2 regions of the Pseudoalteromonas sp. SR45-5 genome follow, and region 1 is predicted to be linked to the other one. Evidence: riboswitches for the same ligand, from Rfam matches in the RefSeq annotation. Region 1 holds a riboswitch; the other holds the start of a gene.
What was found. A riboswitch is a leader RNA that binds a small molecule or an ion and turns the genes downstream of it on or off. The one in region 1 is predicted to bind lysine.
Positions count from the first base shown of each region.

Region 2: it holds a riboswitch for lysine, as region 1 does, so the genes downstream of both, dapA (4-hydroxy-tetrahydrodipicolinate synthase) here and lysC (lysine-sensitive aspartokinase 3) in region 1, are expected to answer to the same signal.

Region 1 covers NZ_JACJDN010000346.1:94-4,091, forward strand. Annotated here, with positions in the region: partial or broken gene H5072_RS12950 (hypothetical protein) at 1-10, opposite strand, end outside; gene H5072_RS12955 (4'-phosphopantetheinyl transferase superfamily protein) at 152-928, shown strand; gene lysC (lysine-sensitive aspartokinase 3) at 953-2,344, opposite strand; lysine riboswitch at 2,420-2,592, opposite strand; gene nhaD (sodium:proton antiporter NhaD) at 2,694-3,941, opposite strand.
Region 2 covers NZ_JACJDN010000125.1:1,639-5,991, forward strand. Annotated here, with positions in the region: gene H5072_RS06865 (YdiU family protein) at 1-1,046, opposite strand, end outside; gene H5072_RS06870 (DNA-3-methyladenine glycosylase I) at 1,055-1,753, opposite strand; lysine riboswitch at 1,945-2,145, shown strand; gene dapA (4-hydroxy-tetrahydrodipicolinate synthase) at 2,336-3,220, shown strand; gene H5072_RS06880 (2,3,4,5-tetrahydropyridine-2,6-dicarboxylate N-succinyltransferase) at 3,236-3,976, shown strand; gene H5072_RS06885 (PLP-dependent decarboxylase) at 3,976-4,353, shown strand, end outside.

The DNA of each region.
Region 1 (3,998 bases):
CTTGTGCCATACATCTACAAATCTGTTATTATTTTGATTATTGTGAATTAAACCATATTTCATGCCAGCTGAGTAATAAAATTGTACCCAGCCTTTATTAGTGGCGTTAACCGCTCACAATATCAGCGACTTCTTTTGCTTTAGGGCTTTTATGACTGAACACTATTTTAAAAACGCCTTGAGTATTACTTCAACTCAATTGGCAAATTTGTCTTTAGCGAGTAACAGTATTTTATTATTTAATGCTAAAACACTTGAGCTTAGAGACTTTAATTTGCCCGATTGCTTAAGCCCGTTTGAGTTAAACATTATAAACCGCCGTAAAAGCCCACAAGCTAAGCAAGAGTATTTAGCGACGCGGTTATTGTTAAAACACCTTATTAAAGTAGCGCAGCCGCAACATGCGCACGTAGCCCTTAATAAAATGAGTACAGAATTTGACGAGGCAAGCTCAAAGCTGCAAGTACATGTAAGTGGTGATGTTATTAATACCTGTATTTCGCACTCACATGGTTTAGTTGGAGTCGCGCTAAATTTTGATAAAAGTGAGTTTGGTTTTGATATTGAAAAAGTAAGCCTAAAGCGCCCATTTGAAAAGCTAGCTAAGCATTTTTATCATAATGATGAAATTACACTTATCACCAAGCCTACTAATACCCAAGCCCAAGCAGATACGTTTTTTAGAATTTGGACACTAAAAGAGTCTCTTGCTAAAGCCACCAGCCGCCCTATTGCAAAGTTACTTAGCCCCAATGTGTTTGACGAATTAAATAGTGCAAAGCTGAGTGCTTGCAGTAATCGCGTTACTGTAGCTGATAGCAGTGACAGTAATGTTTGTTTTGATGTGAGTGTGGTGCATAAAAAAAGCACCGACTGGCGATGCTTTTTATTAAATGACTTTATTAATTTTGTTAAGCAACCTTACTAGTTAATTTTCCTGAATAACCGTTATTTACGCAGCAAAATCGTTTTCTAATAAACGGCTATGAATAGACTGTACTACGTTATCTGACTCAGTTTGCTCTACTAAAAAGCACAGGTTGTGCTTACTAGCACCGTGACAAATTAATCGAATGTTAAAGTCTTTTAGTACACTCATTAAGTTCATTTCGTGTTGGCGTAATTGAATCTCAGAGCCAATAAGTGCCACCAATGTTAGGTTGTTTTCTACCGAAACATGGCAAAATTCTGCAAGCTTATCTAGGCATTCTTGATCAAGCTCTGGGCGCGAGGCGTTTTGCGCGTTATCAAGCGTTATAGCTACACTGATTTCTGATGTGGTTACCAAATCTACCGATATATTATATTCACTTAATAGTGTAAATACGCGTGCTAAAAAGCCGCTTGCTAGTAGCATTTCTGGGCTTTTAAGCGTAAGCAATATTTGGTTTTTACGTTGCGTTACTGCGCGTATACCTGGTTGCTGCGATTTTTCGCGCTCAATCCACGTACCGCCACGCTCTGGCTCGCGGCTAGAACCTACAAACACGTTAATGTGGCTACGGCTCGCTGGTAAAATAGTTGCTGGGTGTAATACTTTTGCGCCAAAGGTTGCCATTTCAGCGGCTTCGTCAAAACTTAAGCGTGCAATAGGCGTCGCTTTTGCGCACAAACGCGGGTCGGTGCTAAAAATGCCCACTACGTCGGTCCAAATATGCACACTTTTAGCGTTAATTGCTTCAGCTAGTAATGCAGCGCTATAGTCAGAACCACCACGTCCTAGCGTTGTGGTGTGACCGTATTCGTCACTACCAATAAATCCCTGAGTTACAATTACTTGAGCGTCTAATAACGGAATTAAATGCTCTTTAGCAGCTTGCGCTGTGGCTGCAACATTGGGCGTTGCTTTACCAAATTGGCTGTCGGTTTTAAGTACCTTGCGCACATCAAAGCGATCGGCGTTTAAACCTTGTAAACGCAGCACTTGAGCAAACAAATACGACGATAAACGCTCACCAAAGCTAAGTAGCTCGTCGTGTTGCTGATCGGTTGTTAGTGGCTCTTGAGCCAATGTTTGAAATGCTTTTAGGGTTTCGTTAAAGCCAACCGCTAAATCGGCATCTAGCGATAATTCATCTAAAATAGTTTGTTGAATAGCAAGCACGCCGTTTATGTGTTCTTGGCGCTCACTAGGAGTAATGCTTGATTTACACAGTGCAACTAAGTGATTAGTTACGCCGGCACTGGCGCTCACGGCAACAATACGTACGCTTTTATCTGCAACAATAATTTCGCTACAGCGACTCATCGCTTCAAAATTTGCAACACTGGTTCCGCCAAATTTGGCAACGATGTAATCTGATTTTGCGCCTGATACTGTTTGTGGCACTGATTGGGTAGTCATTTAGTCTCCTTTCGCGGTATCCAAACCGCAATAAAACAAGAAGAACTTGGCAAAGGAATGCTTGAAGATAAGTCCACTGCCAGAAGCTCTCCACCTATATTGGTGACAGTTTTGAGGATTCAGCCCCATAAACCGAAAAACAATGACGACGTACCATTATTTTCCTCGGCGAGTACTTCCCTCCTTAATGATCATCGGCTTTCGTCGCCTAACATTAAGTACCTAAGTATCGCACCTCTTCTGAATGCTTTATTAACCAGTGGCTAATAAAACAAAACCCCACTAAGTAGCGGGGCTTTGAAAGTTATCGTTTAGACGTCTAGCTGTCAAGCATTTAATAATTTATGAGTTAAATAAAACTGCCCATGTAATACGAGCCCGCATATCCAACCGTGTAACAAATTAATAAATGCAGCGATAAACGCAAGTAGCTCATAAAGGTAAGCGCTTTAACTTTACTCATGGCAATAATGCCCGCAGCCGAACCAATAATAAGCATTGAACCGCCCACACCCGTTGCATACGTAAACGACAACCAATGTTGTTGACTCATTACTATATTGGCTTTTAATAATGCAGCGGTAAGCGGTACGTTATCGACCCCAGCTGATAATATGCCCATTAAGTAGTTTGCGTATTCTGGTGCCATTACCGTGTATAGATCGGTAAATTTACTCAACATACCAATTTCTTTAAGTGCACCTACAAGTAAAAGTACGCCTACAAAAAACAATAATGTGTCGTATTCTATATCGCGAACAAAATCGATTATGTCTTTGTTTATGTCTTTTTTACGCATTAAAAATTGCGCCACTAAAAACATCACTGATAAGCCAAACAAAAAGGTTAATAGAGGCGGTACGCTGTAAATTACACTCAGCGTAAGTGTGCTCACTACGGTAGATAAAAATATAACAGCAATGGTTATGTCGGTTTTTTCAATGCGGGTTTTACCTGCACTAGCAAACTCAACACGCCCTTTCATACCTATAGACAGTAACGCGGCAAGCAGCATAACGCTTGCAAGTGCTGGCGCTATAAGTAGTAATAAATGAGCAATGGTTACTTTACCATCTAAAAATATCATTAGTGTGGTTACGTCACCTGTTATTAGCGATACCCCACCTGAGTTAACCCCAAACACAATAAGCGTGGCGTATTTAACGAGCTTTTTAGGTTCAAGTTTTAACGACATAACAACCGCAAGCGATATAAGCGTCGCTGTTACGTTATCTGAAATCGACGAAAACAAAAACGCAAAACCACCCACCAAAAACATGAGCTTTTTTTCGCTAATACTTTTTGGCATAACACGGTGCACAATATTTTCTATAAACCCCTTTGAATTTAAATACGCGACAAAGGTCATTGCAGCCATTAAAAATAGCCATAGCGAGGCAATTTCTAAAATATTTTCATTTAAAAGATGTTGAATCGTATCGGGGCTTTGCCCGTGTAGGGGGTATATAAAAAGAAGAATCCAGCAAAGCGTACCAAAAAACAGCGTGGTTTTAGCTTTATTGACATGGATTATATCTTCTATAACGATCAGTAAAAATGCAATCGCTATCAGGGTTAGAATAATCGAGGAAACCATGGTAGTTAAACAACCTTTGATATAGTTTTAAAGAACACACAAATAACATTCCATTTC
Region 2 (4,353 bases), on a different contig from region 1:
ATTAACTCGCCACTACTATCGCTAGATTCAGTTAAACCCAGTTTTTGTGCCCACATAGCCGTAAACTCAGCATTAAACTGCTCAGCAAAACTATTAATAAATGGCGTCATTAATAAAACTGCTTGCTCGTCATCATCGCTAATAAGCGGTATTAAACTCTCAGCTAAGCGTGCGCAGTTCCAGTTAGCTATATTAGGTTGATTACCGAATGCATAGCGGCCTTGTTTGTCTATAGAGCTAAATACGGTATCAAAATCAAAGCTATTCATCATGGCACACGGGCCGTAATCAATAGTCTCTCCGCTAACTAGCGTATTATCTGTATTCATTACTCCGTGAATAAAGCCAACACGCATCCAGCTCACAACTAGCTTAACTTGGTTTTTAATCACAGCGCCTAAAAATGCTAAGTATCGCTGCGAACCTGTATCGGTTATTTCTGGGTAGTGTCGCTCTATAGCTAAATCGGCTAAATTTTTAAGCCCTTCAACATCGCCTTGCGTCGCTAAATATTGAAACGAGCCAACACGAATATGACTCGTTGCTACACGCGTAACGATAGCCCCTGCTTGTGGCGGATTACGATAAACCGTTTCACCACTACCAACAACCGCTAAGCAGCGTGTGGTTTTAACTCCCAGTGCACGCATTGCTTCGCTCATTACGTATTCACGAATAGCAGGACCAAGAGCACAACGTCCATCCCCACCTCTTGAGTAAGGAGTAGCACCAGAGCCTTTTAATTGAATATCCCATAACTGGTTTTCATCATCACTAATAGCGCCCAGTAAGTGCGCTCGTCCATCGCCTAAGCGTGGTGAAAAATGTCCAAATTGGTGCCCAGAGTAACCAAGTGCTACTGCAGGAATCGCCTGTTTTTCGTTACCGCTAAAAGTGCTGGCACGCAAATCAGCCGCAACGTTAATATTAAATTGTTTTGCTAAACTCTCGTTCCACAGCAATAACTGAGGAGAGGCGACACTTGCAGGGAAATCTTCTATCGCGAAGTTTTCTGCAACATCTGTGTATCTTGGCACTAATTTCATGGTAATTCCTATTGTTGCTGACTTATACCAACACGGTTGTCACCTACGCCATAAGCAACAATTAAGCTTAACTCTTGCATACTTAAGCCACTTTGCTCTTGCATTTCGTTAAAAAAAGCTTGGGCTGCATTTAGTGACTTTTTAGTTTGTAAGCCGCCGTCTATAATTTTATGGGCACGCAAATAATTCTCTACATCGCGTGATAGTAAAAATGTATCTTTACCAAGTGCTCGCAGCGCATAAGGCCCTGTATTTCCGCCTAAACGCGAACCATGCTTTTTTAAATATGCCCACAAACCAATAATATCGTCTGTTGGCCAATTAGCGATAAACTGACTAAAACTGCCATGTTCCCCTGCTATTTCGTGGATCATGTAAGCATTTTCGGTAATTGTTTTTACTTTTTTATAGTTACGAACAATTCGCTCATCCGTTGCTTTTTGTTCCAGCATATCAGGTGGCATCATTAATAACTTGTCAACGCTAAAATCCCAAAAAACCTCTCTAAAGCCTGCCCACTTATTATTTATGACTGACCAATAAAAGCCGCTTTGAAATACTTTTCGAGTAAATTCTTCAAGCCAATCGTCGTCACTTAACGTGCTTAGTTGTTTTTTAGATAGCGGTTTTGCAAGTAATAACTTAAGCATTTTTTCGGATCCTTTTCGCTCTACCGCTCGCTTATAAATATCGCTAAATTTTTCCATACTAATTAAATACCTCACTACTTATATTGCTAGTGTACGAGAAAAGCACCTAATACGTAACCACCCCTCTTTTCGATGAATTAATCTGTATTTAGTCGCTTGACACCTAGACGGCTAAAATGCTTTAATCGCCGTAATTACCCTATTTAAATTGCACAGGTTTGTAAGTTTTACTCTACAAACAGGTGCAAAGGGCTAGAAGAGGTGCGTTATTCAGGTAGCGTATGTTAGGAGCGCAAACTCCAGCAAGCATACGTGAGGGGAATTAACGCCGAGAAGTAACCACTTTTGCGAGGTGTTTATTTCGGGCGACTAGGTTGAACCCTAGCGACTGTCACCAATAGCTGCTTATAAAAAGCAGCTTGTTAGTTTGGTGGAGAGCTTCTGGTCTTAAATATTAAGGCCGTGCGCCCTATTATTTTAAGCCCATTCGCTCTTCGAATTATTAGTTCGAACGACGTTAATGCGGCTCCTTCCATAAAGCTTTTTAACTCTTCGAATAATACCAATTGCATTAAATTAGTTATCGCTAAAATGATCACGTTTTTAATAAAATTGGTACAAATTATAAGTTCGTGAGAGATGATCAACAACTTCAATTTAAACGACTACTCACTGTGGACCGCGCTCGTAACGCCATTTGATCAACACGGCGATGTTGACTACAACACGTTAACTAAGTTGGTTAGCGATCAAGAAGCGGCACATAACGGTATTTTGCTACTTGGCAGTACGGGCGAAGGTTTAGCACTAACGCTAAAAGAGCAACAAGCCATTGTTGAGCACGTATGCCAGCTAAAACCAACAGTACCACTCATGGTAGCTGTGGGCGGTAGTAACTTAAAGCAACAAATTGAGTGGGTTAACTACTGTAATACACTCCCAATTCATAGCTTTTTACTTGGCTCACCGCTTTATGCAAAACCTGGCGCTATAGGTCAAACTCATTGGTTTGAAAGCCTACTAAATGCAAGCGCTCATCCATGTATGCTTTATAACGTACCCGGTCGAAGCGCTGTTAGCATCCCAGCGGCAACAATTCAAAACTTACAAAACAATAAAAATTTATGGGCGTTAAAAGAAGCGAGCGGCAGTATTGCTCAGTTTGAAGCTTACCGCCAAGCGGCGCCTAATTTAGCTATTTTTAGTGGCGACGATGCGCTAATGCCTTATTTTGCTCAAGCTGGCGCAAAAGGTTTGGTGTCGGTAGCTGCAAACGCATGGCCTGAACAAACTCACGAGTTTGTTAAGCGCAGTTTAAGTGGTCAACACCCTAATTTATTTGCCCAGTGGTCAAGCGCTATTAATAGCCTATTTGCTGTCGCAAACCCTATTCCCGTAAAGGTACTGATGCATTTGCAAGGCCGCTTAAGCAGCCCGCAACTTCGTCCACCTTTAACACATCTTGAGTTAACTCAAACCGATTGCATTACAACTGCAAACAACACCATTTTATCTTGGCATTAAATACAGGTTTTTATAATGAGCTGGTTAGAACTATTAAATAATTTAGAATCGGGCGCAGTACGCGCTGCATCACAAAACGAAAGCGGCCAATGGCAAGCTAACGTAGAAGTAAAGCAAGGCATTTTAGAAGCCTTTAAAAATGGCACTAATACTGAATTTGCAGGCGGCTTTGTTGATAAACATAACCTAGCTCCGCAAGAATTTAGTACTGATGATGGCGTCCGTATGGTACCAGGTGGCTCAAGGGTTCGCCGTGGTGCTTATGTTGCTAAAGGCACGATTATTATGCCACCAGCGTATGTAAACATTGGCGCATATATCGACGAAGGCACAATGGTAGATAGCCACGCATTGGTGGGTTCTTGTGCACAAGTAGGTAAAAACGTACATTTAAGTGCTGCAGTTCAGCTTGGTGGTGTACTTGAGCCAATTGGTGCAAGCCCAGTAGTGGTTGAAGATGACGCATTTATTGGTGCAGGCTGTATTATTGTTGAAGGCGTAGTCATTAAAAAAGGCGCAGTACTTGCCCCTGGCGTGCGTTTATCAGCAACTATTCCAGTATACGACTGCGTAAACGAGCGCCAACTAGATAAAGGCGAGCCAATCCCAGAGTACGCGATTGTAATACCGGGCTCTCGCCCTGCATCAAACGAATGGGCGCGCGAGCAAGGCCTAAGCATGTCGTGTGCGTTAATAGTTAAATACCGCGACGAGAAAAGCGATGCATCGTTATTGCTTGAAGAGGTTTTACGATAATGAGCTTTTTGAGCACGCCTATCAAAACCGCTGTAAATACTATTACACAACAACTTGATACACCTTTTTTTGTTTACGACCTAGATCAACTAAACACGCATCTTGCGCGTTTAGTTGCGCAAACCGATGTAAAGCTGTGGTACGCGGTAAAAGCAAACCCACTGTCTAAAATTATTCAAAGCTTAGACAGTGCTGGCTTTAATTTTGACGTAGCAAGTAAAGGTGAGCTTGAGCAAGTACTAGCACAAGGTATTAGCTCGCAGCGCGTGCTCAACACAGGGCCTGCAAAAAGCCCTAAACAAATAAAACACTTTATTGAGCGCGGCGTGCGTATATTCGTAGCAGAAAGCCTCAATCAAGTACGTTGGTTAAACCAA